DNA from 4 places in the Rhizobium tropici CIAT 899 genome. Region 3 is predicted to be linked to each of the others. Evidence: riboswitches for the same ligand, from Rfam matches in the RefSeq annotation. Region 3 holds a riboswitch; each other region holds the start of a gene.
What was found. Region 3 has a riboswitch for cobalamin ahead of RTCIAT899_RS04320 (aromatic ring-hydroxylating oxygenase subunit alpha). Riboswitches for the same ligand answer to the same signal wherever they lie in the genome.

Region 1 (7,893 bases), 1.3 Mb from region 3:
CCCTGGATCAGGTATAGCGTACCGGGGAATGCGAACCTTGCGGTGTATGTGCAGGGAAGCCGGCGTTTTTGGCAAACCGCGTCGATCTCCGGATCGCGCGGTTTTCGCGCTTTAAAGAGTGCCGTTACAAGACAGTTTCTGTGTGAGAGCGGTAATCCGCTCCGATCTCGACATTGAGCAAAAATATAGCCGCCGATGCTGTCGCATGGCGGCTTCTCGTGTGCTGGAATGGCGGCTTGACGCGCTATCAGCCGACATTATACGTGCGGATGAAGCCCACCGTGCCGAAGCGCGTATCGAGCTGCTGTAGCCGGCTCTCCGGGCGGTGAGCCGGAAGCTTGCCGTTCCAGGCGATCTGGATGGAATTCTGTCTGTTGAAGATGAAAAGCATTGGGGTATCCTCCGACCCGGACCGGCCGGTTTCGTTGTTTGTTTTCACGATGCAGATAATCCTCCTTCGCGTAACTCACAATGGATGAAATCGTCATCCAATGTCGCAAATAGAGCATGTTGGACTGTGATGCATTTTTGTATCGTGGTGGTGGGCTTCGAGGAGTGGAGATCGCGGCAAAATCAAGGCCAAATCCCGCGTTTTCAGTGGCTGTAGCATATCGAGGTGGTGGGGAATGACGAGAGCGATCATGCTGCAGGGAACGGGCTCCGATGTCGGAAAAACGGTATTGGTCGCGGGCTTGTGCCGGTTGTTCGCAAACAGGGGCGTGAGAGTGCGCCCGTTCAAGCCACAAAACATGTCGAACAATGCGGCCGTTGCCGAGGATGGCGGCGAAATCGGACGTGCCCAGTGGCTGCAGTCGCTGGCCTCACGCGTTCCCTCATCGGTTCATATGAATCCGGTGCTGTTGAAGCCGCAATCGGAAACCGGCAGCCAGATCATCGTGCAGGGCAAGGTCTGGGGCCAAGCCAAGGGTCGGGACTATCAGGCGCTCAAGCCGCAATTGCTCGGTGCGGTGCTCGAAAGCTTCGCCACGATGCGGGCGGGGACCGATCTCGTCATCGTCGAGGGGGCAGGCTCGCCCGCCGAGATCAATCTGCGGCGCGGCGATATCGCCAATATGGGCTTTGCGACACGCGCCAATGTTCCCGTCGTGCTGGTCGGCGACATAGACCGCGGCGGCGTGATCGCGTCGCTGGTCGGCACATACCATATCTTGCCGGAGGAAGATCGGCGGATGATCCGCGGCTATCTGATCAACAAGTTCCGTGGCGATGTCTCCCTCTTCGGTGAGGGTATCGAGGCAATTGGTAGCTTCACGGGGTGGCAATGCCATGGTGTCGTTCCCTGGCTGAAGGCGGCGGCGCGCCTGCCGGCGGAGGATTCGGTCGTATTGGAGCGACTTGCTCGAGGTTCCTCTGGTGCGCTCAAGGTCGCCGTACCCGTGCTGTCGCGCATCGCCAATTTCGACGACCTCGATCCGCTGCGGGCCGAACCGGATGTCGATTTGGTGTTTATCCGCGTTGGAGAGCGCTTGCCTGCCGATGCAGCGCTCGTGGTGCTGCCGGGTTCGAAGTCTACGATCGGCGATCTCCTTGATCTGCGCGAGCAGGGATGGGACCGCGATATAGCCGCTCATGTGCGTCGTGGCGGCCGCGTCATCGGCATTTGCGGTGGCTACCAGATGCTCGGCCATATGGTCCATGATCCACTTGGCATCGAGGGATCGGTGACCGAGACGCCCGGATTAGGCCTGTTGGATATCGAGACGGAGATGGCGCCGGAAAAGACCGTGCGCAACAGCACTGCCGTCTCCAAAGAGTATGATGTGCCGTTATCGGGCTATGAAATCCACCTCGGCGTGACGCGGGGCCGGGACTGCGAGCGGCCATCGGCCATGATCGACGGGCGGCCTGATGGAGCCGTATCGCCGGATGGTCGCATCATGGGCACATATCTGCATGGCCTTTTCAGCAGCGACAGCTATCGGGCAAAGCTGCTGGCAAGCTTCGGCGTCTCCGGCGAGCGCATGAACTATCGCGCCAGCGTCGACGAGGCTCTGGACGAAGTGGCGGCAGAGCTGGAAAGCGTACTCGATCCCGCCTGGCTCGACAGCCTCGTCGCCTAAAGCTCGCCGGAGACTTCCCGGCGGCGGCGGTCGAGTTCTTCGCTGTAGCGACGCAGCGTATAGCTCTCCGTCAGCAGGCCGATGACCTTGCGTTCGATCAGGTCGTTGACCACGACGAGCGCTTCGCTCTTCGTCTGCTCGAACATGGCGGCTGCCTGCTTGGCATTCATTTGCGGCTGCAGGAACTCGTTGCGCAGCCGGATGAAGTCGGAAAGGCCGTGTTCCTCGTCGTCCTTTTCGATCGGGCTCGCATAAACGTCGGGCACGAGCACCATTCCGGAATATTTCTCGTTCTTGTCGATCAGAATGACGCGCTGCGCGGAGCCGATGGGGAAATTCTTGCGGAATTCCTCGATGCTCATGTCGATGCTGGCCGTATGCACATCCGGGCGCATCATGCGCGCAACCGTCAGGTTGCGGATCCAGCCGACATCGTGAGCGCTGCGGATGCTCTCGCCGCGCAGGTGGAAGCGCCATGTGGCGAAGGAGTAGCCGAAGGTCGTGCGCACCACCAGCGAGGAGGTGATGACCGCCGCCAGAACCAGGGCAGTGATCGGGAAATCCCCGGTGATTTCGAGCGCCAGGAAGGTCATCGTCAGCGGCCCGCCGATAATCGCGACGGCAAGCGAGCTCATGCCGACGACGGCGTAGACGGCCGGCGTCAGCGTGGCGTGATCGAAATAGGGTGCGCAATAAGCGAAGATCTTGCCGAGCAGCGCGCCCATGAACAGGGAGGCAAAGAAGAGGCCGCCTCTGAAGCCGGAGCCGATCGAAACTGCTGACGCCAGGGATTTCAGGATGAAGACGCCGATAAGTGCGCTCAGCGTCACTTCGGTCGATAGGTTAAGATGCAGGGCGCCATGGCCGGCAGACAGGACCTGTGGCGAGATCAGCGCCAATGTTCCGACTACCAAGCCGCCAAGCGCAGGGCGGAAAGGCGGCGCGATCGAGCTTTTGCGCGCCAGTTCCTCGACCCATGCGACGCCCTGCATGATCAGGATGCCGATACCGGCACAGAAGGCACCGAGCAGGATGGCAGGAAGATAATCGGCTGGAACGATCGCCCCGAAATGATCGATATCGATGGCGAAATCGTCGCCGGCGAGCAGTCTTGCGATCATGGTCGATATCAGCGCCGAGACCACGACGGGTGTCAGGGTGACGATCGAATAGCTGCCGATGATCAGCTCGAAGGCGTAGAAGGCGCCGGTGAGCGGCGCGTTGAATGCTGCGGCGATGGCGCCGGCCGCGCCGCAGCCGACGAGCATGCGCAGGTCCGCGCGACGCATTTGCATCTTGTAGCCGAACTTGGAGGCAATGCCCGCAGCGAGCTGCGTGTAGCCTGCTTCAAGCCCGACAGAGGCGCCGAATCCATTCGAGATCAGGTTCTGCACCGCGACGATGACGCTGTCGGTTAGCGACATGCGGCCGCCATGCAGCGCATTGGCTTCGATCGGGTCGACCATCGGCTTTTTGCGCGTGCGGGACAATATATACAGCAGTATGCCGAGAATGATGCCGCCTGCGATCGGTGCGATGAACAATACGGATTTGTCCTGAATTGCCATCGCTGCCGAACTCAAGCGTTCGTAGTCGGTTATGCCGTAGATGACGCTGTGAAACTTGCGCGAGATATAGCTCATCGCCGTTACGGCGCAGCCGGATACTATTCCCACCAGCGCTCCGGCGAAGACAAGTCCCAATTCGCCACGGCGCAGCAATGCCCTGAAGCGACCGAGATCGAACAGAGCCGAGAAGACGCCGAGGCGTCGCGGTTGGAATTTCTGCAACATGGGAAACGGACGATACGTTTTTACTCGAATGCGAGAGCCTACCCTCTATAACCTCCTAACATCAAAGAAATACGGCAAAAAAGCCGTTGGCTTTATGGGAATTTTCAGCCGATTTCGTAATCAGGATGACGCAGGTCGCATCCATGCCCTTGATTGACTTGACGTAAGTGAAAGCCTAATCATTGCCGGCATAACGAATGGTTCCTGAGCGGCGATCTGCCGCATGGGATGAAAAGGGAATGTGGAGGGACGGACCCAATCCGGGCGTTCTCATCACAGCCGACCCCGCGACTGTAGAGCGGTCAGGGTCTTTCGTTCGGTTTGAAACCTATTCCATCGATGGTTCGCATGGGGCGAACGGGGCGGGACAGGCTCAAGTCGAAAAAGCCACTGGCGTGGCATCATGATCAACCGGGGCTGGACGCCTCTTATTCTACGAATCGTCCGCCTTTTCATGATGCATTGCCGGGAAGGCGAGAAAGGTCCGCTGGCGCACGATCGGGGGCGACCGGTTTCGGTCCGCCCCCGTCGCGGCGCCTTATCCGCGAGCCAGGAGACCTGCCATGCGTGCCGGGCACAGAGCCTGTTCTGGGACGTCGGTTCCGCTGCCAGCACGGAGGTTGTCATGGCGCAAGACGAGTTTTCGGCGTATAGGCGCCTGTTTTCCGGTTTCAGCGACGTGCTGCCGACCCCTGTTTTTGTGTGGGAGCGGGCATAGCGTATGTCGTCTTCGATTTCCCGAGCAGTCTTCGTCCTTGGCGGCGCGCGTTCCGGCAAATCCAGGTTTGCCGAATCCCTGGTTTCGGACACGGGTCTTGAACGTCACTATGTGGCGACAGGGCAGGCATGGGACGACGAGATGCGCGAGCGCATCGCGAAGCATCGTGCCGACCGCGGCGATCTATGGCAAACGCATGAGGAGCCGATCGATCTTGTCGGGCAGCTTGCCGCCGTCGACGCCGAGGGGCGGGCGGTGCTTGTCGACTGCCTGACGCTATGGGTCACCAATCTGATGATGGCCGAGCGTGACATGGCGGCGGAATTTGCCGCTCTCACTGCATTTCTGCCGACTGCACGATCGAGGCTCGTTCTCGTCTCCAACGAGGTGGGCCTTGGAATCGTGCCGGAAAATCGCATGGCGCGCGAATTTCGCGATCATGCCGGCCGTCTGCACCAGATGGTCGCGGCGGCGAGTGCCGAAGTTTATTTTATCGCAGCGGGCCTGCCGCTGAAAATGAAGGGTTGATGCATATGAACCAGGAAAAGATTCCCGCCACCGTCATCACCGGCTTCCTGGGAGCCGGCAAGACGACGATGATCCGCAACCTCCTGCAGAACGCAGGCGGCAAGAAGATCGCGCTGATCATCAACGAATTCGGCGATCTCGGCGTCGATGGCGACGTGTTGAAGGGCTGCGGCGCGGAGAACTGTACTGAGGATGATATCATCGAGCTGACCAACGGCTGCATCTGCTGCACCGTCGCCGACGATTTCATCCCCACCATGACGAAGCTTCTGGAGCGCGACGCGCGCCCGGATCACATCGTCATCGAAACGTCAGGCCTTGCGCTGCCGCAGCCGCTGGTCGCCGCCTTCAACTGGCCTGACATTCGGACCCATGTCACCGTCGATGGCGTCATCACCGTCGTCGATAGCGCTGCTGTTGCCGCTGGCCGCTTTGCCGATGATCATGACGCTGTCGAAGCCGCCCGCGTCGAGGACGACTCGCTGGATCATGAAAGCCCGATCGAAGAGCTTTTCGAGGATCAGCTGACCTGCGCCGATCTGATCGTGCTCAACAAGACCGATCTGATCGACACCGACGGTCTCGGCCGCGTCCGCGCCGAGGTTGCCTCGCGCACGGCCCGCAAGCCGACGATTATCGAAGCGAAGAACGGCGATGTTCCGGCCGCCATCCTGCTCGGCCTCGGCATCGGCACGGAAGACGATATCGTCAACCGCAAATCCCATCATGAGCTCGAGCATGAGGATGGCACACCGCATGATCACGACGAGTTCGACAGCTTCGTCGTCGAGCTTGGCCCGATTGCCGACCCGGCGGCCTTCGTCGATGCGCTGAAGGGTGTGATTGCCGAGCATGACGTGCTGCGCCTCAAGGGCTTCGTGGACGTGCCCGGTAAGCCGATGCGCCTGCAAGTTCAGGCCGTCGGCAGCCGCATCGACACCTATTTCGACCGCGCCTGGACACCGGGTGAAGCGCGCGCGACCCGGCTGGTGGTGATCGGCCTGCACGAGATGGATGAGACGATCGTGCGTAGGGCGATCGAAGCGCTGGTTTGATTGATGTCGGGTCTTTGGCGTGAGATACCCCCCTCTGTCGCTTTCGCGACATCTCCCCCACAAGGGGGGAGATTGGAAGCTCGTGGCTGCTGCATCGTAAAACAAGCGATGTCGGGAGTAGCTGCGGCTTGGGGAGGTAAGTCCAGCGAAGCGTGGCACCGAATGATCTCCCCCCTTGTGGGGGAGATGTCACAAAGTGACAGAGGGGGGTATGCTGCCGCATACTCTGACGCCTGATGCATCTCCTCCTAGCACAAAAGGGAACGATCAGCGACGGCGAGGAGGCGATCGACCTTGGGCAGACGCCCGGCGATATCCTCTTTCTGTCGGCTGCCGATACCGAGCTTGCGGCGATTGCCGCAGCGCATGGCGAGGGCGACTGTTTCCTTCGGCTCGCGAGCCTGATGAGCCTCAAGCATCCGATGTCCGTCGATACCTATATCGACAGGACCGCGCGATATGCGAAGCTCATCATCGTGCGAGCCTTGGGAGGAGCAAGCTATTTCCATTATGCGCTGGAGGCGCTGTATGCCTGTGCGGCGCGCCAGGGTGCCTTGATCGCGGTGCTGCCGGGGGATTCGAAGCCCGATCCGGGGCTGACGCCCTTTTCCAACGTCGCGCTCGATGATCTCAACGCGCTCTGGTCCTATCTGATCGAGGGCGGCGAGGCGAATTCGCGGGCGTTTCTAGCCTATGCCGCGGCGATGCTCTCGGGTGCCGAGAAGCCGATGCCAGCCGTGCCCTTGATGAAGGCCGGAATCTGGTGGCCGGGCAGGGGCGTAATCGGCGTGGAGGAGTGGAAGAGGCTCGAAATCGAATGGAGGGTTCGCCCCTCACCCCAGCCCTCTCCCCGTATTGACGGGGAGAGGGAGCATATCGAGTCCGCAGTTCCCCCTTCGCCCCGCGTGCGGGGAGAAGGTGCCCGTAGGGCGGATGAGGGGCGAAGCTCTCCCTTGGATGCCGCCATCGATTTGGAGCAGGTGCAGGAAATCGAACCCCCGACCGTCGCGATTTCCTTCTATCGCGCGCTGGTTCAGAGCGGCGAAACTAAACCAGTCGAAGCGATGATAGAGGCCCTCATCGCCGAGGGCATGCGGCCGTTGCCGGTCTTTGCCTATAGTCTCAAGGATGCCGTGTCCGTCGGCATTCTCGAAAGCGTCTTTACTGAGCTGCAGCCGGGCGTGGTTATCAACGCGACAGGCTTTGCCGTTTCAGCACCGGGCGCGGATCGGCAGGCAACGGTTCTGGAGACGGGCGACGCTGTCGTTCTGCAAGCCATCTTCTCTGCTTCATCGAAGGAGGCGTGGGAGGCATCCTCGCAGGGGCTTTCAGCGCGCGATCTCGGCATGAACGTGGCGCTGCCGGAAGTCGACGGCCGTGTTCTTGCCCGCGCGGTGTCCTTCAAGGCGGCTGCCCGCTATGACGAGCGGGTGGAGGCCAATATCGTCGCCAGCGAACCGCTCGAGGATCGCATGCGCTATACGGCTCGGCTCGCCGCCAGTTGGGCGCGGCTGCGCAATACGCCGCCCGGTGATCGCCGTGTCGCGCTCGTCATGGCGAACTATCCCAATCGCGATGGACGTTTGGGCAACGGCGTCGGGCTCGATACGCCGGCCGGCACGATCGAGGTGCTGAAGGCGATGCAGGCGGCGGGCTATAGTGTTGCCGATCTGCCTGCCGATGACGATGCACTGATGCGGCATCTGGCGGAAGGCCCG
Region 2 (7,893 bases), on a different replicon from region 3:
GAACCGGTGATCGCCAGATTGAGCATGAAAGGGATGACGAGCAGGCCAGCGAAAAAATGCCAGCGCCAGATCGCGCGATAGAGCGAGATATTGTGGGTCGCTGCGGCTGCAGGCTCTGCAGCGGTAAAGGCAGACATGAAATCCTCCGAAGATCGGCAGGCTGCCGCAAGGGGCGATCTGAGGAGGGGTGCGGCGAGATGGTTCGCCGTTTGGCGTGAGCCTGCTTTCCCTGGGCAGCCGACCAATCGGCCTGCTTCGTTCGGCAAGATGCAGCTGTGAACACCAATCCTCAGATGTCGCGACGTCATGGTCGCGCAAGCGGCAGCATTGACGGCGGGCATCGCGACGAAAGCCGCAATGCCGGTTCAGCCAACGATGTCGGGGAGGGGTGGTGCTCTCGGGCCTGTATTCGGCGGATAAAGTTGGCGGTGGAACACCTCCGATCTTGCGACGACGGTCTCTCCGCGCGGGGAGGCGAGGCGCTCACAAATGTCGGTCGGAGGCGCGGGCAGCATCGCGGCGGACGCAATCCGGCATGCTTCGCATCCGGGTGCGTAGGCTTTCCCATGCACCTTGCCATCGGCATCCTTATAGGTGATGCAGAGGATGGGCAGCGATCCGTCCGGCAGCCTGTATTGGGCGAGCTCGATCGGGGATATATCGTCGGCAGTTGCGACGATCGGTTGATGGGCGAAGCCGACGAGCAACAGCGCGACGGCGCAAAGAATGCGCGCGCTCCACTGAAATCTTCGCGAAATCGTCTTCCGCATGCTTGTCCCCACCACCGCATTCGCGGATAAGGTTTCAGTCATAGGGCAGGCCTATCGCAAGCGCAATGCGTCAATTCGTGCCGCGCTGCCGTTCGATGAGGGGCATATAAACTATTTTTAGAGATCGCATGGTATCTCGTAGGGACTTCGACCATGCCGCCGCCGCTCATCCGTTGCGACGCGTTGCGAAGACTGGGAATAGCCATGGAAATCGAAACACATTTGATCTCGCTAATACGTGTCCTCGGCCAGGTGGCGATTATTGTTTATGCCTATTCCTGGGTCATCCGTATCGTCGAGCGCGGCGCTTTGAAATCCGTGGCCGTCGGGTTGTTGTTCGGGCTGGTCGGCATCCTATCCATGGGCGATCCCATCCAATGGATGCCAGGTGTGATCCAGGATGGCCGGTCGATCCTCCTTGTTCTTACGCCGATCTATGGCGGCCTTTTGGGAACCATTGTCGCCGCGGTTATGATGGCCCTGTTTCGGTACATGGTGGGCGGCATGGGCGCCGTGGTCGGCGTGGCCGGCATCATAATCGTTGCGACCGCGGGCTATGCGCTCAGTCTGCTGCCGCGGCAATGGACCGGTACGGGCTGGAGGCGGTCGGCTCTGTTCGGTCTGGCGACCTGTTCATCCATTGTGGTTGTCTTCCTTTTTCCGTGGGCGGTTGCGCGCGCCCTTCTTATCTCGGCGACACTTCCGGTGACGATCGTCAATATCCTCGGTGTCATGTTGTTGTCGGATCTCTTGCAGCGGGAGCAATATCGCATTGGCATCCAGCGCGCGCTGGAGAATGAAGCGAGCCTCGATCCGCTGACAAGGCTTCCCAACCGCCGGGTGCTGCAGCGCGAAGGCGATCGATGCAGCAAGGAGGCGGGTATGCGGCGTATCCCCTTCTCGATTATCATGCTCGATATCGATCACTTCAAGAAGATCAACGATAGCTGGGGCCATTCCTTCGGTGACACCGTTCTGGCGCGGTTGGCCGATGTCATCAGGCAAACCGTCCGTAAGACCGATATTGCCGCCCGTTATGGCGGCGAGGAGATCGTCGTGCTGCTGCCCAACACCGATACGCGAGCCGCCGCCGCCGTGGCGGAGAAAATTCGCAAGGATATCGAGGACACGACCTTGATGTTCGAGCAGGAGGCCGTCCACGTCACGGTCAGCATCGGCATCGCCTGCTCTCTGGAACCGACGACGGATTTCAAACATGTGCTTGAGGCCGCCGACAAGGCGCTCTATCGGGCGAAGGCAGGCGGGAGAAATCGCGTGGAACTGGCAGAGGCCGTATAGGCTCGACGCCTTTCAATAGCCACGACCTGCTCTTTCTCATTTCTCGTCCTTGACGGAAAGGGGCAGTCCGGAATAACTGGGCGTGACGGTTCCCCAAGGAAGACTCCGCGGGGATTAATAGGGAACACGGTGAGGATGACCCAAGCGGGACCTAGACCGTGGCTGCCCCCGCAACTGTAAGCGGATTGCCGATCATCCGGGAATGACCAGCCTGCTGGTTCCTTCCTGAGGCTTTGAGCCGCGCCACTGCAAGCATGCTTGCGGGAAGGCCGATGATCGTCACAGATCCGCAAGCCAGGAGACCTGCCGTCGATCACGATCCAATCAGCCGGGCGGGGATGCCCGGAAAGGACAGAGAATGATTGACCTGCGCCTTCGACATTATCCGACACCTATCGGCCTTGATTGGGATCTCCGCAGCCGGCGGCCGTCTTTCTCAGCGCGATCGCGCTGACGCCGCCCCGTTTCCTTAATCCTATCGAGATCTTTCATGCGCCATTTTTTGACGACCATTGCATTTGCATTTGGGCTGATTAGTTTTGCTGGCTCCGGCTTTGCCGCTACCCAATATCCTCTCACCATCGATAATTGCGGTCAGAAGGTCACTTTTGAAAAGGCTCCGGCCAAGATCGTTTCGATCGGACAGGGCATGACCGAAATTCTCTTTTCGCTCGGCCTTGCCGACAAGATTGCCGGAACGGCGGTCTGGGTCGGCCCGGTTCTGCCGCAATATGCCGAGGCGAACAGCAAGATCCCGCGGCTTGCCGATAACGATCCAAGCTTCGAATCCGTCGTTGGCAAAGCCCCGGATCTCGTCGCCGCCGAATTCGAGTGGCATGTCGGCGCGCAGGGTTCCGTCGGCAAGCGCCAGCAATTTTCGGAGCTCGGGATCAATACCTATGTTGCTCCGGCCGATTGTGTCGCCAAGGTCAATACCGATGGCGGCGATGGTGTGCGCAAGGAGCTTTTCACGATGGATCTGGTCTACCAGGAAATCGCCGAGCTCTCGCAGATCTTCGACGTTAGGGATCGCGGCGATGCCCTGATCGCGGATCTGAAAAAGCGCGAGGCGGATGCAGTCGCTTCGATTGCCGCTGCCAAGGCCAAGGATCTTCCGATCGTGTTCTGGTTCTCCAGCAAGGAAGTCAATGGCGATGCCTATATCGCCGGCAAGAACAGCGCGCCGGCCTATGTCCTGAAGACGCTCGGCGCCAGAAACGTGGTGACGACGGAAGAAGAATGGCCGATGGTCGGTTGGGAAACCATTTCGCAGGCCAACCCGGCCGTGATCGTCATAGCCACCATGGACCGCCGCCGTTATGCGGCCGACGATCCGAAGGTCAAGGTCGATTTCCTCGAAAAAGATCCAGTCACCAGCCAGCTCGACGCCGTTAAGAACAAGCATTTCGTCATGATGGATGCGCAATCGATGAACCCGACCATCCGCACCATCGACGGCATTGAAGTATTGGCCAAGGGCATCAAGTCTTTCGGCCTGGCGCAGTAAGATATGGGTCTCGTCGCAAAACGCAGGACATGGTGGGCGCTCTTGGCGCTCGCCATGGCTGCCGTCATTCTTCTGGCCTTCATGATCAGCCTCGCCGTATCGATCGGCGAGATTTCGATCCCGCTGTCGACCACAGTAAAGGCCGTCTCGAACCGGTTGTTCGGAACGAGCTTCGAACTCAGCCGGATCCATCAGGGGATCGTCTGGGATTATCGCCTGAGCCGCGCGCTCGTTGCTGCAAGCACCGGTGCGTCGCTTGCCTTGAGCGGGGTGGTGTTGCAGGCGTTGCTGCGCAATCCGCTCGCCGAACCCTTTGTGCTGGGCATTTCCGCCGGCGCCTCCACCGGGGCGGTCTGCATCATGATCCTCGGTCTTGGCTACGGCATTCTGGGCCTTTCCGGCGGCGCCTTCCTCGGCGCGGTTGCAGCCTTTCTTTTCGTCGGCCTGCTTGCCGCCGGGGTCGGCGGCACGAGCGAGCGCATCATTCTATGCGGCGTCGCCGGTTCGCAGCTTTTCAACGCGCTTACCTCCTATATCGTCACCACGTCGGCCAATGCGGAGCAGGCGAGGGGCGTCATGTTCTGGCTGCTCGGCTCCATGAGCGGTGTGCGCTGGCCGGACGTTTATCTTTCCGGGCCGGTCGCCATCATCGGCTTCGCCGTCTGCATGGCGCATGTCCGCGTGCTCGATGCCTTTATCTTCGGCACGGATGCTGCCGCATCGCTTGGCATTGCGGTCAAGCGCGCCCAAGTCGTTCTGCTTGGCGTGACGGCTTTCATGACGGCAGCGGTCGTCAGCATCGTCGGCTCCATCGGTTTCGTCGGGCTCGTCATTCCGCATGCGGCCCGCTTCGTCGTCGGGCCGAGCCATGACCGGCTTTTGCCGGCAGCGGCTCTGGCCGGCGCCATCTTCATGGTCGCGGCCGATATCATCTCGCGGGTCATCGTTCCCCAGCAGATTTTGCCGATCGGCGTCGTCACGGCCTTGTTCGGGGCTCCGGCCTTCGCCCTCATTCTCTATCGAGCCCGGAGGACGGCATGAGCATTGCTGTGGACACGGTAACCTTTGCAGCCGGCAATAGTCTGATCGTCAACGGCGTCAGCCTGACGGTGGAAAAAGGCAAGGTACTCGGGCTCCTTGGGCCGAACGGCTCGGGTAAATCCAGCCTGCTCAGGCTGATCTGCCGGTTGCGGAAGGTCAAAAGCGGGGTCATCCGGCTCGGTGGCAGCGATATTGCCTCGATCTCGCGGAGCGATATCGCCCGCCGCATCGCGCTGGTCGAGCAGCAGGCGACGACCGATACGCAGGTCACAGTGATGGACGTCGTGCGTCTCGGCCGTACGCCCCATCGCGGTCCCTTGTCGGCCTGGAGCGCTCACGACGATGCGGCGGTTTCCGATGCGCTTGCCCGTGTCGGTATGCAAGGCCGCGCCGGTCAGCCGTGGCAAACTTTGTCGGGTGGCGAACGACAGCGCGTCCATATTGCGAGGGCGCTTGCCCAGACTCCGAGCGAACTGCTGCTGGACGAGCCGACGAACCATCTCGATATCCAACATCAGCTCGATATTCTCGGCCTGGTCTCCAAGCTCGATGTCACCTCCATCGTGGCGCTGCATGATCTCAATCTGGCGGCCATGTTCTGCGACAGCCTTGCTGTTTTGCAAAATGGCGAGGTCGTTGCGGCCGGGCCGCCGGAAGAGGTGCTGACGCAGGAGCTGATCGAGCGGGTTTTCGGCGTGCGCGCGCATGTGCAGAAATCCTCGGTCCACGGCCGCTGCAACATCCAATATATGGCGGGTTGAGTGGCATCTGTCGCGATCGCGGAATAAAATGGATCGCCCAGTCTGAGCAATTTCGACCGGGGCGCATCATATTACTGGATCGTGCAAGTTCGCCTCAGCCTTCGAAGCCGAACCGCTCGACGTCGAAATCGTCGCCATCATAGCTGATGGCTCCGGCTTGGGCCTCCGCCATGTCGTCGTGCATCGGAATGGGCGCGCTGACGAGGCCTGGCAGCGTCATGTCGACGGCCATGCCTGGCGGACGCAAAGCCCAGGCGACGATCGCCCCTGTCGACATGTCTCCTACACCGGCTGAGACATCTTGCGCAGCCGCCGAGGGAAGGGCAGCGATCGGCTGCATCTTTGCCATGGCGCTCTCGGCCGTATTCTCCACATTGTCAGACACGACGAGCTTTCCAGCGTTGCTGCGTCCCACGACCAGGCTGGCGAGCACGGCAGTGGGAGCTGGTCTTTCCGGCGCGGTCGTGGGGATGACGACGATGCTGCTGGTCGGCCGCCACGCCGGCAGCGGAACGGCATAGGCCGCGAGGTCGGCAAAGGGTTGGGTCTTGCTTTCCTCAGCCACCCGCTTGCCAAGCTGAGCTTCCAGTCCATCCACGGCCCGGCTTCTGGGGGTTGGCAGCATGCTGGTCAAAAGGCTGCGGTCGGGTTCGACGTTGTGAGACGCTGTGAATGATCCGGCATCGTCACTGTCGTCATCAACGGCCGTGATCTTGCTCGCCATCTGCGAAGGGCGCTTTTTGGATTGTGTGACCGCTACGTCGTAACCCGGCAGTGGCCTGCCATCTGCCGGCACGTGAAGCGTCTGTCCATTGGGGAAAAGCCGCGCAAGCTCCTGGCGCGACATTCTCGGCCATGCGCGCACTCCGCCAACATCCAGATGCACGAAGGGCGAGCCGGAATTGGGATAGAAGCCCACGCCGCCGATCTGCATCTGCATGGCGATTGCGCGCAAGCTCGCGAGCTTCACGCCGGGAATGTAAAAATCCATTGCCTTGCCGAGCGTATGCTGGCTGTGCTTCGCAACGCCGGAGCTGCGCGAGCGGTTGCGCAGCATGCTGTTGGTCGACGGAGAGCGGTAGGCCGAAACCACGTGAATGGCCTCCTTGGCGCCACTGCGGCGGTAAACGTCCCAGACGAGATCGAGCAATTCCGGATCGATCCTGGTCGGCTCGTTCTTTCGCCAGTCGCGCAAGAAGCGGTTGATGTGAGCAAGGCCGCGCGGGTCATATTTGCCGTTACGCTTGAAGACGATGGTCGACCTTTCCCCCGTATGCGTGAAGAAGAGCTTGAGTGCCCTGTCCTCGGCCGCCGCCGAACCGGCAAAGGCGCCGAGCGCCAGCATCGCGATCAGCGCCACACGGAAAGCGATGAACGAGAAAGTCGTGGCGAAAAATGCCGCCGGAATGGAAAAGATCGCGTGATGCACGGATACGACTTTCGCCCTTGCTAAGAGAAACAGAAATCAGAGGCGCCGCGCCTGCGGCATCGCTATACCCTCCAATTATGGTCAACAAATCCCTAACGGACCGTTTAAAGGCGGAAACGGAAAAATTTCGTTGGTCCGAGGATATTTGTGAGCGGTTGAGGTCGCTAGCTTTGCCGTTGCAATTTTGTCTGGGGTCAACCCTTGCCTGCAAGGCGGTTTCTTCCAAAAGATAGGTAAAACCAGCTTTGCAAACGTTTTCGCGTGGGTTGCAAACTGTCTTCCAAGACATCATCATCCCGCCCCATGAGTGGACAGAATCGATTTGCTCCCCCGTCGAGCGGGCAGCAAACAATCAAACGTAGCGACCTATTGCGGCAGCTCCGGCGCGCCGGGCTGCGCCGTTTGACGACCATTGTCGCACCTGCCGGCTACGGCAAGACGTCGCTCGCCGTCCAGTGGTATGAGCTGCTGAAGGCCGATGGTGTCAAGCTCTGCTGGGTGTCGCTCGATGCCGAACACACCAATCAGGAAGCCTTTCTGCTTGCATTGATCGATGCCTTGCAGACGCTGCTTCATGAAGATGGGGCCGATGCCGGCAATCTTCCGGCTGCAGCATTGCTTTCGGTGCTGGCGACCCGCCTGCGCAAGATCGAAGGACCGCTCGTCGTCTTTCTCGACGATTATCATTTCGCGCAGACGGATGCGACCGAGGCGCTGATGGCGAAGATTCTCGCCGACCTCTCGCTCGAACACGTCAAGCTGGTGCTGGTCAGCCGCAGCCCACCACGCTTTCCGCTCTCGGCCTTGCGGCTGCGTGGTGAGTTCAAGCAGTTCGGCGTTACCGAGCTAGGCTTCAGTGATGCCGAAGCTGGAGAGCTTTTTGCCGGGAAGGGCACACATCTGACGGAGGAGCAGATCGGTTCTTTCAATCGCCGGACCGAAGGCTGGGCGGTCGCACTGCAGATGGTGAGCCTGCTCGTATCTGAATCGGATGAAAGTGACAGCATCCTTGCCTCTTTCGATGGCGGCGATACGGATATGGGCTCTTATCTGTCGGAGCAGGTGTTCGAGCATCTGCCCGAGGAT
Region 3 (7,893 bases):
CGGAATCTGCGCCACCGGCACGGAAACGTCGTGCTTGATCGAACCGCCTTCCGGCTTCTGCGCGTCCGACATGCTCTCCCGCATATGCCAGATGGCCTTTTGTTGTGCTTCCGAGCTGGCGATGGTCGCATCCTGGATCAGACCGGCCTCATAGCCCTGTTCGAGCAGCGCCGTCATCATCCGCTCGGCTGTCTCGGCCGAATCGGAGGTGGAGATGTCGATCAGAACATACCAGGGATGCACCGTCTCCAGCGGATCGCGCACGCCCGGAATATGCCGCGTGGTGAATTCGACACCGATGCGCGGCATCAGCTCGAAGCCGGTCAGCGCCGTGCCGCAGAGGCTGGATGCATTCTTGAACAGTGTCAGTGCGTCCTCGACCGATCGCAGGCCGGCAAAGGCGACCTGATGGCCGAGCGGTTGCGGAAAGAGCTTCAGTACAGCGCCGGTGATGACACCGAGCGTGCCTTCTGCGCCGATGAAGAGATCGCGCAGGTCGTAGCCGGTATTGTCCTTCTTCAGGCGGCGCAGGCCGTTCCAGATCTCGCCGGTGGGCAGCACGACTTCAAGGCCGAGGCAGAGCTGGCGCATGTTGCCATAGGCAAGAACGGCCGTGCCGCCGGCGTTGGTGGAAAGATTGCCGGCGATACGGCAAGAGCCTTCCGAGCCGAGCGAAAGCGGGAACATGCGGCCATGCTCGGCTGCCGCCTTGTGGACATCAGCCAGGATGCAGCCGCCGTCAACGATCATCGTATTGCCGACGGGATCGATATCGCGCACGCGGTTCATGCGTTCCAGCGACAGGATGATGTCCGAGCCGCCCTCGCGCGGCGTCTGCCCGCCAACAAGCCCGGTATTGCCCGTCTGGGGCACGATGGCCGTTCCGGTCTCGCTGGCAAGCTTGAGGATGGCCGAAACCTCTTCCAGCGAGCCGGGCTTCAGCAGCATGGGCGAAGCGCCATGATAGAGCCCACGGTTTTCCACCAGATGCGGCGCAATTTCCGTCGGGTCGCGCACGGCATGTTTTTCACCGACGATGCCGGCGAAGCGATCGAGAAGGTCGGAAGAGGTGGCGGAGCTGCTCATGGCGTGTCCTTTGCCGAAAGATCAGGCGATTTATTCTCTGGGAGCCGCTGCGCGGCGCAGCCGATCGTTGATGGCCTCGCCGAGGCCCTCGTCGGGAATATGCGAAAAGGCAATCGTTGTCGCGCCTGTGGCATCGGCGCGCTTCATGAAATCAAAGAGGTTTGCGGCGGCTTCCGAGAGATCGCCGCTCGCGCTCAGATCCAGCACGGCAACGGCGTTCTCGCTGCCGGGAATATCTGGCGCGCCGAAGCGAATCAGCGCCTCGCTTGCGGAAACCTCCGTGGCGTCGAGCCGCACCGCTGCTCCCGGCGCATAATGCGAAGCAAGCATGCCTGGCGCCTCGATGGCAGCGGAAGCCTTTTTCTTGCGCTTCAGTGCCTTGCCGGCCACCCGCTCGATCTCGCTTGCCGCGAGACCGCCCGGTCGCAGCAGGCGCATCTCGCCATCCTCGACCTTGACGATCGTCGACTCCACGCCGACGACCGATGATCCGGCGTCGAGAATAAGAGTAATCCGCTCCCCCAGGTCGTCGTTCACGTGATCAGCATTGGTGGCGCTGATCTTTCCCGAGGTATTGGCGCTCGGTGCGGCAAGCGGCCGGTCAAAGACGCGGATCAGCTCGCCGGCAAAGCCCTGCGGCACGCGGATGCCGACCGTGTCGAGGCCGGCGGTTGCCAGCGGATGGATGCCGCTATCAGGCTTGAGCGGCAGAACCAGCGTCAACGGGCCGGGCCAGAAGGCTTCCGCGAGCTTGCGCGAGATCGGGTCGAAGATGGCATAGCGCTCCGCCATGGCAAGATCGCTCATATGGCAGATCAGCGGATTGAAGCGTGGCCGCCCCTTCGTCTCGTAGATCCGGGTAATGGCTGTGGGATTGGTGGCATCGGCGGCAAGGCCGTAGACCGTCTCTGTCGGCAGCCCGATCGGCAGGCCCTGGGCAAGCGTCGCCGTTGCAACCTCTATAGCGGTTTGCGGATGTTCGAGAATGTTTATGTGTCGTGCCATGGCCTGCCTGCTTGCAGTTCAGGCCGTTCTTATGCTCTTCGAGTTTTTGGATCAATCGTCAAAGCTGGCGAATGATGTCGCGAAGCTGCTCGTTGCGGGCGCCGAGCAGGAGAACGTTGCGGATGGCGATCTGCGGATCGTGGGTGTGGAACAGCACGCCGTTGCCTCTGACATCGCGATTGATCGTCAGCTTCTTGTCTTCCGCTTGCCTGTCCGGACGGATGGCCACGGCGAAATACATCCGCGAATATTTGAGGCTGATGTCCTCGAAGAAGTTCTCTTCCTGGCCGATGCGGGCAAAGAAATTGGCGATGTAGAAAGCCCAGTTCACGTCTTCATAATGCGCGAACTGCGTCCGCGCCGCGGTAACGTGGCAATAGCCGAGATGTGGCGTGTCCTTCAGCGTGTGATGAAAGATGAGCTTCGGGAAGCGGATGGACCTATGGAAATTGTTGAGCCGATCGTGGGTCTTCTCGCCGGCGTCCCTGAGCTTCAGCGCCGTGTGTTCGGCCACCTGTTCGTGGGTGAGATATTCCCGCTCTTCCGCCAGCCAATGCGGCCTGTTGCGGTTGATGCGGCCGGTGCGCAGGAATTCGGTGTACCCCGTCGTCGATACCGGCTGCGCCGGTTCGGGCTCGGCGGGCTTCCCAGCGTCGAAATATCTGAGTTTGGCCATGCCGGATCTCGCTATAAAACTCTTTGGGTGACATGATGGATCACGGAGCTTGAGCCGAGCTTGATCGTGCCGGATTGAAGGCGCCCCGATAGCGGCTCCGTTGGCGCTTTCTGCCGCCCATTATTTGCCTGATTGCCGGCCGTTCGCTGACCTGTCGCAATCAGGATAAAGCGTCATTGGTGGAATGGATATGCGATGCTTTGACCATCTCCGATGCAGACGCCCAAGCAATTGAATTACCTGTCAATATTCTCACGCCATGCAACCGTCCTATCGTCCTGTTTCACCTGTCGTCAAATTCGAAGCCGATGTCGCATTGCAGCGCAGCGGCAGACGCGGCCGAGAGCTATGATGATATCAATCTCAAGGTGCCGTCTGCTAGGGAGACGGAGAATTGGGAAGCCGGTCAAAATCCGGCGCTGCCCCCGCAACGGTGGTGGAGTGAGGCATGGCGGATAAAGCCACTGGGCCGATCGGCCTGGGAAGGTGCCATGGGGTCCTGGCAACAGGGCCGCTCCAGAGCCCGGAAACCAGCCTTGGGCACATATGGTTTACTGACCGCGGCGGGCGGTCGGGGCATTGCTTTCGGCCGTCCCCAACGGCCTTGCATGTCCTCTGCTCGTCTTCCGGTATTGCGCAAGGATAGGCAAATGGATATCGGCAGCAAAGTTCTGCGGCAATTGAAGAACCACCGGACGGGTTTGAGCCTGGAGCAACCCTTCTACACCGATCCGGATTACTTCAAGCTCGACATGGAGACGATCTACTATCGCGACTGGCTGTTCATAGGCCATGATTGCGAAGTGCCGCGTGCGGGCAATTACTTCACCGTCCAGATCGGCGATTATCCCGTCGTCATCGTCCGTGGCCGCGATCAGGTCATCCGCGCCTTCCACAATAGCTGCCGCCACCGCGGCTCGCGCGTCTGCACGACCGAGCGCGGATCGTCGGCAAAGCTCGTCTGCCCCTATCACCAATGGACCTACGAACTTGACGGCTCGCTGCTTTTTGCCCGTCAGATGGCCGAGGATTTCGACAAGAGCCAGCATTCGCTGAAGCCGGTTCACTGCGAAAGTGTCGCTGGCTACATCTTCATCTGCCTCGCGCAGAACGCTCCCGATTTCGCACCCGTTCGCGCCACGATCGAGCCCTACATGGCCCCGCACCGTATCAGCGAAGCCAAGGTCGCCTTCCAGAGCACCATTATCGAAAAGGGCAACTGGAAGCTGGTCTGGGAAAACAACCGCGAATGCTACCATTGCGCGGCCAATCACCCCGAACTCTGCCGCACCTTCCCGGAAGCTCCGACGGTGACCGGCGTGCAGGGCGCGATGAGCGATCCCGTCATCACCGAGCACTGGGCACGCTGCGAAGCCGCCGGCCTGCCGAGCGAATTCAAGATCTCTCCTGACGGACAGTTCCGCACCGCCCGCATGCCGCTGATCGAAGGTGCCGAGAGCTACACCATGTCCGGGCAGAATGCCGTCAGGCGGCCGCTCTCGCCCGACGTGACGATCAACGGCATCGGCACCATGCTGCTCTTCCACTATCCGACGACATGGAACCACATGCTCGGTGACCACGCGATCTCCTTCCGCGTCCTGCCGATCAGCGCCGAGGAAACCGCCGTCACCACGAAGTGGCTCGTTCACAAGGATGCGGTCGAAGGTGTCGACTACAATCTGGAAGAGCTGACCCACGTCTGGACCGAAACCAACGATCAGGATCGCCGCATCGTCGAGGAAAATGCCTTCGGCATCCGCTCGCCGGCCTATGAGCCCGGTCCCTATTCGGAAATCCATGAAGGCGGCGTCATGCAGTTCGTCGAATGGTACACGACTTTCATGATCAACCGGCTGCAAGGCGACCAGGCCAAGCTGTCGGCGGTAGCCTGAGTATGAACATGACCGTCTCCCTTCCGCATCGTCACCTCGACCAGATGCAGCCCTGGAACGACAGGCAGCATCTGCTTGAATGTCTCTCGGTTACGCCCGAAGCGCCCGATGTGATGACCTTCACCTTCGGGTCCGACAAGGACAACTGGTTCCGCTATCTGCCGGGGCAGTTCGTGACGCTGGAGCTGCCGACGGCTCCGGAGCCGGTCATGCGCACCTATACTCTGTCGTCCACGCCGTCGCGGCCCTTCTCGGTCGCCGTGACGGTGAAGGCGCAGAAAGACAGCATCGGCACGCGCTGGATGTTCGAGAACCTGAAGCCGGGCATGCGCATCAAGGCTTTCGGCCCGCTTGGCGATTTCAGCCACATCCGTCATCCGGGCGAGAAATATCTCTTCGTCTCGGCCGGCTCCGGCATCACGCCGATGATGTCGATGACGCGGTATATGTCGGACATAGCACCACTGTCTGACATTACTTTCGTCAATTGCTCGCGCAGCCCGACGGACATCATCTTCCGCTCCGAGCTCGAATATCTCGCCCGCTTCATGCCGAACCTCGATCTCGGCTTCATCGTCGAAGGCTGCGGCCGCACCGATCTCTGGTCGGGGCTGAAGGGCCGCATCGACAAGGCGAAGATCGGCCTGCTGGCGCCCGATTTCATGGATCGCACCATCTTCTGCTGCGGCCCGGAAGTCTTCATGGATGCCGTGCGCTCGATGCTCGAAGCGCATGGCTTCGACATGTCGCGCTACCATCAGGAAAGCTTCCAGCCGGCCAATGCGGCGACACCGCTTGCGGAAGTCTCCGACGATGCTTCCGGCGAGGCGGCGACCACGATCCGCTTCACGATGGCGGGCAAGGATGTGGCCTGTGCTGCGGGCCAGACCGTGCTTCAGGCGGCGCGGGGCGCCGGCGTGCGCATCGGTGCGGCCTGCGAATCCGGCCTCTGCGGCACATGCCGGGTCTTGAAGCTTTCGGGCGAAGTCGAGATGAGCCACAATGGCGGCATCCTCGATGACGAGATCGACGAGGGTTACATCCTCGCCTGCTGCTCGCGCCCGAAGACGGATGTGCAGATCGAGGCCTAGAGCCGGATGATTTTAGGTCTATTCGACCTAAAATCTGAATCCGCTCCAGCATCAAAGAAGTAGAGCGTGATGTCGTCCGAAAACCGCCCACACTTTTTGGCATCACGCTCTAGAAATCCTGGTAATTCAGCTCATTGATCTCGACCGGCTTGGTTTGCGGGGTCGAGGCCGTGACGACGGGGTCGACCTCGAGCATGAGGGAAACGAGCATCTGCCGCGGCCCGCTGCACATCTGTGCGAGCGCGATCGTCAGGTCCGGCGCGGGCAGCGGTTTCGCCGGCAGGAGATCGCCCTGCGGCCAGATCCCAGCGAGCTGAACCTTCGTCATCGGCACGACGTTGACATCGATATCGGTAAGCGTGCCCGGGACCCGATAGGGGCAGCTTTTCTCCGAACAATTGTCCGACGAAGCAAACTGCCAGATGGCATAATTGTCCCAGTTGCCGAGTGGGAAAGTGCCTTTGACATCAGGCTTGTAGCGCGCATACCACAAGGGCAGCCGCGACAGCAGCGGATAGATGCCCCGGTGATCGGCGATATAACGCGCCGTGTTGTGATTGACGTAGAGAATGGGATAACGCCCGGTTCTGACCTTGATGTGGGCGACATAGATCTGCGCATCGTCGAGCGACATGAATTGCGTCGCATCCATGCCGTCAATATCGAGCACCATCAGCTCATCGGGTTGCGGATCGGCATAATCGAGAAAATGATTGGCCTGGTCGGTCGGATTGCCGGGCCGTCCCAGATGATAGGCGCCCCATAACAGGCCATTCGTCTTCGCCAGCATGCGGCGTGTTTGAAACAGCTCGCGGCTGACGGCGTATTTGCGCCACATCGTCCTGCAATGGGCCACCGTATCGCCGCCATGGTCGCCGGTGCAACTGAAGCTTTCAGGAAGTCCGTCGGACGCCTTTGAGATGAAGCCGGCAATCCGCTTGTCCTGAAGGAATGCAGTCCAGTCGATGGTGTTCAGCTCGTAAGCATCGACAATCAGGGCGTTTTTCGGGTCGCCCCAGGGCTGGCTTTCACCGGCCGAAGCCTTGGAGACCGGCCCCATCAGGGCCAGGATCGTCAGCAAGCTGTAAATGAGGAGGTTACTCTTTCGGTATCCTTTCATGAAATAATAGTAAGGATTGCTGGTTAATCTCGGGTTAAGAAAGCAATCACTATAAATTCATCGTGGAGCCCCTCGTAACTCCTTAAATCGGTAGGGATTTGAGGAACTAAATAACGCGCTGCCGCGTTTCTTGTCGTCTATTCGGATATACGACGAAAGGCAGCGAAACCTTGCTCGGGAAGCATTCCCGACATGAAACGCCTACAGGCTTGAGCAGCAAGCCGAACCAGGGAATGGAGATGAAAATGCTTGGTTTCCGTGCAAAAATCGCGACTGCCGCCTTGACTGCTGCCGTCGCCCTGACGAGCTTCACACCGTCTTTCGCCATGCAGATGCCCGCCGCACCGGTCGTAAAACAGTCCGCGCCCACCCAGGCCGCGCCTGATAATGTCGAACAGGTACAGTGGCGTCACGGTGGTTACTATCGCCGCGGCTGGTATGGCGGCTACCGCGGTTATCGCGGCGGCTATCGTCATGGCTATCGCTATCATGACGGCTATTGGTTCCCGCTGGCTGCCTTCGGCGCCGGCGCATTGATTGGCGGCGCAATCGCCAGCCAGCCGCGCTATTACGAGCCGGCTCCGGCCCCGAGCGCGGGCATCAATCCGCGTCATGTCGAATGGTGCGAGGGACGCTATCGTTCCTACCGCGCTTACGACAATACGTTCCAGCCGAACTCCGGCCCGCGCCGTCAGTGCTACTCGCCGTATTTCTAAAGCGGTTCAGTTTTTCACGGAATCTCTGAACCGCTCCAGCTCTTTTCACGCAATTCCGGACGGAAAACAGCTGCGCACTTTTCCTGGAATTGCTCTAAGCGGCGCTTTCAGAATTGCCAATGCCAGCCGTCCGGTTTCCCGCCGGGCGGCTTTTTGCATGGTTCGACGTCAGAGAATATTGACCCGTTTGAGCAGCCACCATGCCAGCAGCATGGAGGCGATGATGAACCCAACCGCATATCCAGTACCGCTTGCGCCGCCCGCCAACGGTAACCCCGATGTGTTCATGCCGAAGAAGCCGGTC
Region 4 (7,893 bases), on a different replicon from region 3:
GAAGGCAAAGTCCTTGATCTCCTGGCGTTGCCCGTCCGAAAGCCGCTCAAGCCCGCGCTGAAATTTGTAGCCGATGTAATAGCCATGCACGGCTTCGTCGCGGATGATGAGGCGGATCATATCGGCTGTGTTGGTGAGCTTGGCGCGGCTCGACCAGAACATCGGCAGATAGAAGCCGGAATAGAACAGGAAGCTCTCAAGGAAGACGCTCGCGACTTTCTTCTTCAAGGGATCGCCGGAGGCATATTGCTCGATGATCAGCGTAGACTTCTTCTGTAGGAATTCGTTCTCCTCCGACCAGCGATAGGCATCATCGACATCCGGCGTCAGGCAGAGCGTCGAAAAGATCGACGAATAGGAGCGCGCATGCACCGCTTCCATGAAGGAGATATTCGACAGCACCGCTTCTTCGTGCGGGGTTACGGCATCAGCCATCAGCTTTACGGCGCCGACGCCGTTCTGGATCGTGTCGAGCAGCGTGAGGCCGGTGAAGACGCGGATGGTGAGCTGCTGTTCCTCCGGCTTCAGCGTGGCCCAGGACTGGATGTCATTCGACAGCGGCACCTTTTCCGGCAGCCAGAAATTACCGGTCAGGCGGTTCCAGACTTCGAGATCCTTATCGTCTTCAATGCGGTTCCAGTTAATGGCGCGAACGCGGCTTGCCGGCTTGAATTGCATGTTCATTGTCATCGTCCCTCAAAGGTTCAGAGCGTGCAGGAAACGCAGCCCTGAACCTGCGTGCCTTCGAGCGCCATCTGGCGAAGCCGGATGTAGTAGATGGTCTTGATGCCCTTCTTCCAGGCATAGATCTGCGCCTTGTTGATATCGCGCGTGGTCGCGGTGTCGCGGAAGAACAGCGTGAGCGACAGGCCCTGGTCGACATGCTGGGTCGCGGCCGCATAGGTATCGATGATCTTTTCCGGACCGATTTCGTAGGCGTCCTGGTAGTAATCGAGATTGTCGTTCGTCATGAAGGCAGCCGGGTAGTAGACGCGGCCGATCTTGCCTTCCTTGCGGATCTCGATCTTGGAGACGATCGGGTGGATCGAAGAGGTCGAGTGGTTGATATAGGAGATCGAGCCCGTCGGCGGCACGGCCTGCAGGTTCTGATTATAGAGACCGCCTTCCATTACGGCCTGCTTCAATTCGAGCCAATCCTCCTGCGTCGGGATGGCGATGCCGGCTCTTTCAAAGATTTCCGCGACACGCTCGGTCGCCGGCTTCCATTCCCGCTCGGTATATTTGTCGAAATACTCGCCGGAGGCATATTTCGAATTCTCGAAACCCTTGAAGCTCTGGCTTCGCTCGACCGCAAGCAGGTTCGAAGCGCGAATGGCGTGGTAGGTCACCGTGTAGAAGTAGATATTGGTAAAATCGACGCCTTCTTCCGAACCGTAGAAGATGCGCTCGCGGGCGAGATAGCCGTGCAGGTTCATCTGGCCGAGGCCGATCGCATGGCTTTCGTCATTGCCCTTCTCGATCGAAGGCACGGAAGAGATGTGGCTCATGTCGGAGACAGCCGTCAGCGCGCGGATCGACATTTCGATCGTCTTGCCGAAATCGGGGCTGTCCATGGCGGCAGCAATGTTGAGCGAGCCGAGATTGCAGGAGATGTCCTTGCCCATATGCTTGTAGGAGAGGTCGTCGCCATATTCGCTGGCTTCGCTCACCTGCAGGATTTCCGAGCAGAGATTGCTCATGGTGATACGGCCGGCGATGGGGTTTGCACGATTCACCGTGTCCTCGAACATGATGTAGGGATAGCCGCTCTCGAACTGGATTTCGGCGATGACCTGGAAGAAGTCGCGCGCCTTGATCTTCTTCTTGCGGATGCGGCTGTCTGCCACCATCTCGCGGTACTTTTCCGTCACCGAGATCTCGGTAAACGGCACGCCATAGACGCGTTCCACGTCATAGGGCGAGAACAGGTACATATCGTCGTTGTTCTTCGCGAGCTCGAAGGTGATGTCGGGAATGACGACACCGAGCGACAGCGTCTTGATGCGGATCTTCTCGTCGGCATTTTCGCGCTTGGTATCGAGGAAGCGCATGATGTCCGGGTGGTGGGCGTTCAGATAGACGGCGCCCGCCCCCTGCCGCGCGCCAAGCTGGTTGGCGTAGGAGAAGGAGTCCTCAAGCAGCTTCATGACAGGAATGATGCCGGACGACTGGTTCTCGATGTGCTTGATCGGCGCACCGGCCTCACGGATGTTGGTGAGCGATAGCGCCACGCCTCCGCCGCGTTTCGAAAGCTGCAGAGCCGAGTTAATGGCGCGGCCGATCGATTCCATATTGTCTTCGACACGCAGCAGGAAGCAGGAGACCAGCTCTCCGCGCTGCTTCTTGCCGGCATTGAGGAAGGTCGGCGTTGCCGGCTGGAACCGGCCGGAGATGATCTCGTCCACCAGATCGCGCGCGATCTGCTCGCTGCCCTGCGCCAGCGTCAGCGCTACCATGCAGATGCGGTCTTCATAACGCTCGAGATAGCGCTTTCCATCGAAGGTCTTCAGCGTGTAGCTGGTGTAGTATTTGAAGGCGCCGAGGAAGGTCGGAAAACGGAATTTCTTCGCATAGGCCTGATCGAAGAGATCGCGCACGAAATTGAAGGAATATTGATCCAGCACCTCCTGCTCGTAGTAGCCTTCCGTCACCAGATAATCGAGCTTTTCCCTCAGGTTATGGAAGAAGACCGTGTTCTGGTTGACGTGCTGGAGAAAGTACTGCTTGGCCGCCATGCGATCCCTGTCGAGCTGGATTTTTCCGTGCTCGTCATAGAGGTTCAGCATGGCGTTCAGTGCGTGATAATCCAAGGCCGGTTCCGCGGCCTTGGCTGGCCGGTCATTCGCGGGATGAGAAAAAGTGCTCAGCGGTTTTTCGCCCGCATCCCGCGATAAAGAAGAGCTTAGCGTGTCCAAAATCGTTCCAATCCGTATCTGACATTGGCGACATCCTCATCCGTGCCCAGAAGTTCGAACCGATAGAGATACGGTACCTGGCATTTGGCAGAGACAATGTCGCCGGCGATCCCATAGGTCGCGCCGAAGTTGCTGTTGCCCGCGGCGATGACCCCGCGGATGTTCGAACGGTTGCCCGCATCGTTGAGGAAGCGGATCACCTGCTTGGGCACGGCCCCCTTGCCGCCGTCGCCGCAATAGGTCGGGACGATCAGGACGTAGGGCGAGGTCGCACGAAACTCGTCCCCCACGGAAAGCGGGATACGAGCAGCCGGCAATGCGAGCTTGACAACGAAGCGATGGGTATTTTCCGACCGGCTGGAGAAATAGACGATCTCGCCCACCGCCCGGATCCTCAAGCGAGGGTGCTGATCATGTCGGGACGGAAGCCGGCCCAATGCAGCTCGCCGGCGACAACAACCGGAACCTGGCGATAGCCGAGACCTTGCACCAGTTCATAAGCGGCAGCGTCGGTCGATACGTCGACGATGGTGTAGTCGATGCCTTGGCGATCAAGGGCGCGGGTCGTGGCTGTGCACTGGACGCAGGCGGGCTTGCTGTAGACGGTAATGCTCATGAGATATCCTCGTATGGATGGGCATGGAAAATCGCTCGGGCATCGGATGATGCCCGCTCGGCGGGTGAAAAGCGGAGGCAAACCTAGCTCGTGGCCGGACGCATTTAAGCGACCGTCACTCGCGCGGGCGACTATGGATACTCAGGAACATGCACTTCACCCCGAAGTTATCAGCGGGACCTTCGAGGAAGCGATGGCGACCATCATGCCGCTTGGATCATCGCTCGCCAGTCGGACACCCCGCCCGTGGACGTCAATGCTCAAGGCAGGTCTCCTGGCTCGCGGGTCATAACATTCGTCTTGCCTTCCCAAAGCACGAGGCCTCAGTGACGTCATCAAACGAATGCTCACCGCTCACAGTTGCGGGGGCAGCTCCGGCTTGGCAAGCATCATGCTCGCCGACCGGATTCCCATCTTAGCCTCCAATCCTTGCGAATCAGAAGAACCTCGAACACAAGATATAGTATCCTCGGTTAAAATTGCGTCAACTGCTTCGACAGCCTCAATCGGATTTCCACGTTGCTGGATGTCGACCATCGCACCCAACGCAGAGACTTGGGACTGGCCAAAAACAGGCTGGAGCCTTTCAATTGACGTTGCTTTCGCGGATGCGGTCGGCGAGATCGAGAAAATTCTGGCGCATGCGCCGCAATGTGAAATCGAGACCGAACAACCGGCCCGTTTCGCTAAATCCCATCGACTGGGCGGCCTCGGAAGTCTGAAGAGTGCTGAACGCGGCCTCGAAAGCCGCGTCGCCTGCCGAAAGCACATCCGGATCGATTTCGCCACCGGCACGCAACGCCCGGCCGCATGCCTCCGCAAAACGGGCCTGTGCCTCCAGCATTCCGATCGTGTCCCATGGAGTGGTGTAGCTTGATTTCATAGCCATCGGTGATTTCCGGTAGGGTCGGGTTGCTTAGAGCCAACCTGAGGGACACCACCGATGACCGACGACATGATGAACCTGCGCTCACTCGTTGAGAAGAGCGCTGATGCCGATTTGCTGCGGGAGATGATCGGCTTTGCTGCCGAGAAGCTGATGGCGCTGGAGGTCGGCACGAAGACCGGCGCGGCCTATGGCGAGAAGAATGGCTTCCGGCTGGCCCAGCGTAACGGCTATCGCGACCGGGATTGGGAGACACGGGCGGGCACCGTCGAGCTGCGCATTCCCAAGCTTCGCACCGGCAGCTACTTCCCGAGCTTCCTGGAGCCGCGCCGCATGGCCGAGAAGGCTCTGACGGCGGTCATCCAGGAGGCTTATATCCAGGGTGTTTCGACCCGCTCTGTTGATGACCTCGTCAAGGCCATGGGCATGTCGGGCATCTCCAAAAGTCAGGTGTCCCGGCTCTGCGAGGAGATCGATGAGAAGGTGAAGGCCTTCCTCGACAGGCCCATCGAAGGAGAATGGCCCTACCTGTGGATCGATGCGACCTACCTCAAGGTTCGGCGCGGTGGTCGTATTGTCTCCGTCGCCGTAATCATCGCCGTCGGCGTCAACACCGATGGCCGACGCGAAGTGCTCGGCATGGAGATCGGCACGTCCGAGGCCGAGGCGATCTGGACCGAGTTTCTTCGAAAGCTGATCAGGCGGGGGCTGCGCGGCGTCAAGCTCGTCGTCTCCGATGCCCATGAGGGCATCAAGGCCGCAGTATCGAAAGTGCTTTCCGCCACCTGGCAGCGCTGCAGGGTGCACTTTATGCGCAATGCCTTGGCCCATGCTGGAAAGAGCGGACGCCGGGTTGTCTCCGCGTTCATTGCAACGGCCTTCGCTCAGGACACGCCGGAGGCCGCAAGCACTCAGTGGCGCAACGTCGCCGACCAGATCAGGCCAAAGGTACCGAAGCTCGCCAGTCTCATGGACAGTGCCGAGCAAGACGTGCTCGCCTACATGACCTTTCCCAAGCAGCATTGGGCCAAACTTCACTCGACCAACCCCATTGAGCGATTGAACGGTGAGATCAAGCGGCGCACAGAGGTCGTCGGCATTTTCCCCAACGACGACGCCATCGTGCGCCTGGTCGGTGCGCTGCTGCTCGAACAGAACGATGAATGGGCCGTCCAGCGATCCCGCTACATGACACTTGAGACAATCGCCACAATGAGCGATGATCCGCTCATCAGCCTGCCAGCAGCAAGCTGATACTCATCCGACCCTCTGGGATGAGCCGTGGTCGTCTAAGCTACACCACGTCCTGGGACATGATCAGCATTCCGCCAGCCTGGAGCCCGATCGCTTCTACAATCGCTGGCGGGAAAGGTGTTTCCACGATGTGGCTGAGATAGGTCATGTCGTTGCGGATGCGCCAGAGCGAACGGGGAATGGCTTCCGAAATTCCCTGGCGTGTCAGCCAGAAGGCGCGCTCGCGCTGCGCGTCGGTCAAAAGCGCTTCCGTCGCCATCAAGGACTGACGCAGGGCAATATTTGCCTCGGTGGCCGATACAGGCTCACCCTTTTCGACGCCGGCTGCAAGCCTTCGCAAGATCTGCGCCATGAGGTCGAGTGCCGACCCGAAGCGATCCAACACCATGGTCCGCGAGCGCGTCGGCAGGATGAACAGGCTGGCGAGCACGCCGACGACACCGCCGAGCGTAATCTCGGCAATGCGATCGATCACGAAAATCTCGACGGGAACGGCGGCGGAATGTGTCAACATGACGATCGCGGCCGTCAGTCCGGCATTGCGCAGACGAGGCACGCGCGCCGCCACGAAACTTGAAAAGCCGACGACGCAGATCAGGGCAATGCCAATCGCAAGCGGCTCCTGCGGCGTGACGAAGACCGCAATACCTCCGAGCACGGCGCCTGCGACCGTCGCAATCAGCCGGTCGAAAGCCGCTCCAGCGGTCGCGCCCACCGACGCCTGCATGACGATCAGTACCGTGAAGACGGCCCAATAGCCCTGCTGGAGATGGAGATGCTGTGAAATGGCATAGGTGATCGTGCACGCGATCATGACTCTTAGCGCCTGCAGCGTCGCGCGTTTGGTCTGAATCAGCGATATTTTGGGTTTTTCCGGCGGCTGGTTTTGACGAATTACAGGATCGGTCATCGCGCAAGTTTTCGCCTGGAAACATGTGCTGACAATGGCCGTCCGGGGCTTGCCCTCTCCCTGCTGCGGCTAGTGAATGACCGCATGACCTACAATGGCAGTATTTGCCCGATTAGGGAAGGCGCGCAGGTAATGGCGAGCGCACCGTTCAATCCTCGAGCCACCGTGCTTCCTGGACGAAAGCACGGCCTCCGCCGACGACAGGAGTAGAGATCGGAATTACGTTCAGACGGTGGCGGAAGCCTCAGGCGTCGGTGAGGTCTCGTCGACAAGCACCTGGCGCAGCCGCGCCTCCTGCTCGGGCGACAGCGAGGTGCGCAGCAGCCGCGCATGCTCGCCCTTGAATTCGGCAAGCACCTTTTCCGGCTGAACCTTGCGGATCAGGAGGAAAAGCGCGGAACTCTTCGCCGGAATGGTTTCGGCCAGGCGCTTCATGAGATCGTCGTCGATACCGTAATCGGCCATCGATCCGGCAAGAGCGCCGGAGCCGGCACCGATTGCGCCGCCGACGACGAGCCCAGCAAGAGGATTGAGGAAAAGTAGACCAACGAGCGAACCCCAGAGAGCGCCCGAAAGACCACCGCTTGCAGCGCCTGCCGCCGTCAGATTGACACTCTGCTTCAGACGAACCTTTCCGGATTCATCACGAACGGCGATGACGGCATCCTCCAGATCGATCAAATATTCTTTTTCGAGCTGAACGAGGCGGTTCAGGACAGCGTCCGCTTTGTCGGCATCATCGAAACCAAGCACAATAAGTTCTGACATCGAAATCCTCCGGGTCGTGTTGTCGAAACGAGAAGTGAGGCGTGCAGCCCTTAGTGAACAGCCGTGCTGACCAATCGGTAAGGATGAGTAGCATTGAACTGCGAGATCATTGCGACAGCTTGTTGCAAAAGCCGTTCGGCATTTTCCGGATCGTCGCGGGCAAGCTCGTCTGCATTGACGCGGATCGCTTCCGCCATATTGGTGGACAGGATGGCGAATTGTTTGTTGCCTTCGACGAGGGCCTCGCGTGCATTGCCTTCCAATGTCTTCGCAACATCGATGAGAATTTCCTCGCGCTCTTCGACGCTGAGTTCTTCGATGGTTTTTGTTCTTACTTCCATTTTGGTCACTCCTGAGAGACGTGATTGTGACCGAGCTCATAAAGCCTCGGCTGTCACTCACTTAGGAAGACGCAAATTCGGGTTCAAGGTTCCATTCCGCCCAGCCTTCTGGCCTCCATCGACAAAGGAAATCCGCGTTTGCCTCGCGAGTACGGAACAATGGGCGCGCCGCGCGGTTTGACCGACGTGGCCAGTCGCCCCCG

Region 1: it holds a riboswitch for cobalamin, as region 3 does, so the genes downstream of both, cobU (bifunctional adenosylcobinamide kinase/adenosylcobinamide-phosphate guanylyltransferase) here and RTCIAT899_RS04320 (aromatic ring-hydroxylating oxygenase subunit alpha) in region 3, are expected to answer to the same signal.
Region 2: it holds a riboswitch for cobalamin, as region 3 does, so the genes downstream of both, RTCIAT899_RS24430 (ABC transporter substrate-binding protein) here and RTCIAT899_RS04320 (aromatic ring-hydroxylating oxygenase subunit alpha) in region 3, are expected to answer to the same signal.
Region 4: it holds a riboswitch for cobalamin, as region 3 does, so the genes downstream of both, nrdH (glutaredoxin-like protein NrdH) here and RTCIAT899_RS04320 (aromatic ring-hydroxylating oxygenase subunit alpha) in region 3, are expected to answer to the same signal.

The regions. Positions count from the first base shown of each region.
Region 1 covers NC_020059.1:2,147,009-2,154,901, reverse strand. The annotation lists gene RTCIAT899_RS33775 (hypothetical protein) at 248-391, opposite strand; gene RTCIAT899_RS10525 (cobyric acid synthase) at 627-2,081, shown strand; gene RTCIAT899_RS10520 (chloride channel protein) at 2,078-3,874, opposite strand; cobalamin riboswitch at 4,056-4,454, shown strand; gene cobU (bifunctional adenosylcobinamide kinase/adenosylcobinamide-phosphate guanylyltransferase) at 4,596-5,120, shown strand; gene cobW (cobalamin biosynthesis protein CobW) at 5,126-6,175, shown strand; gene cobN (cobaltochelatase subunit CobN) at 6,412-7,893, shown strand, end outside.
Region 2 covers NC_020062.1:500,927-508,819, forward strand. The annotation lists gene RTCIAT899_RS24415 (PepSY-associated TM helix domain-containing protein) at 1-137, opposite strand, end outside; gene RTCIAT899_RS24420 (hypothetical protein) at 366-770, opposite strand; gene RTCIAT899_RS24425 (GGDEF domain-containing protein) at 975-2,069, shown strand; cobalamin riboswitch at 2,139-2,394, shown strand; gene RTCIAT899_RS24430 (ABC transporter substrate-binding protein) at 2,560-3,576, shown strand; gene RTCIAT899_RS24435 (FecCD family ABC transporter permease) at 3,580-4,617, shown strand; gene RTCIAT899_RS24440 (ABC transporter ATP-binding protein) at 4,614-5,378, shown strand; gene RTCIAT899_RS24445 (peptidoglycan L,D-endopeptidase MepK) at 5,473-6,807, opposite strand; gene RTCIAT899_RS24450 (winged helix-turn-helix domain-containing protein) at 7,210-7,893, shown strand, end outside.
Region 3 covers NC_020059.1:896,248-904,140, forward strand. The annotation lists gene RTCIAT899_RS04305 (FAD-binding oxidoreductase) at 1-1,086, opposite strand, end outside; gene RTCIAT899_RS04310 (L-threonylcarbamoyladenylate synthase) at 1,117-2,091, opposite strand; gene RTCIAT899_RS04315 (DUF6656 family protein) at 2,150-2,767, opposite strand; cobalamin riboswitch at 3,117-3,320, shown strand; gene RTCIAT899_RS04320 (aromatic ring-hydroxylating oxygenase subunit alpha) at 3,418-4,662, shown strand; gene RTCIAT899_RS04325 (FAD-binding oxidoreductase) at 4,665-5,753, shown strand; gene RTCIAT899_RS04330 (glycoside hydrolase family 25 protein) at 5,863-6,873, opposite strand; gene RTCIAT899_RS04335 (BA14K family protein) at 7,119-7,589, shown strand; gene RTCIAT899_RS04340 (transporter) at 7,758-7,893, opposite strand, start outside.
Region 4 covers NC_020062.1:845,830-853,722, reverse strand. The annotation lists gene nrdF (class 1b ribonucleoside-diphosphate reductase subunit beta) at 1-684, opposite strand, end outside; gene nrdE (class 1b ribonucleoside-diphosphate reductase subunit alpha) at 705-2,786, opposite strand; gene nrdI (class Ib ribonucleoside-diphosphate reductase assembly flavoprotein NrdI) at 2,903-3,298, opposite strand; gene nrdH (glutaredoxin-like protein NrdH) at 3,310-3,531, opposite strand; cobalamin riboswitch at 3,779-3,996, opposite strand; gene RTCIAT899_RS33580 (hypothetical protein) at 4,118-4,420, opposite strand; gene RTCIAT899_RS26050 (IS256 family transposase) at 4,475-5,671, shown strand; gene RTCIAT899_RS26045 (FUSC family protein) at 5,712-6,581, opposite strand; gene RTCIAT899_RS26040 (DUF1269 domain-containing protein) at 6,807-7,349, opposite strand; gene RTCIAT899_RS26035 (hypothetical protein) at 7,400-7,690, opposite strand.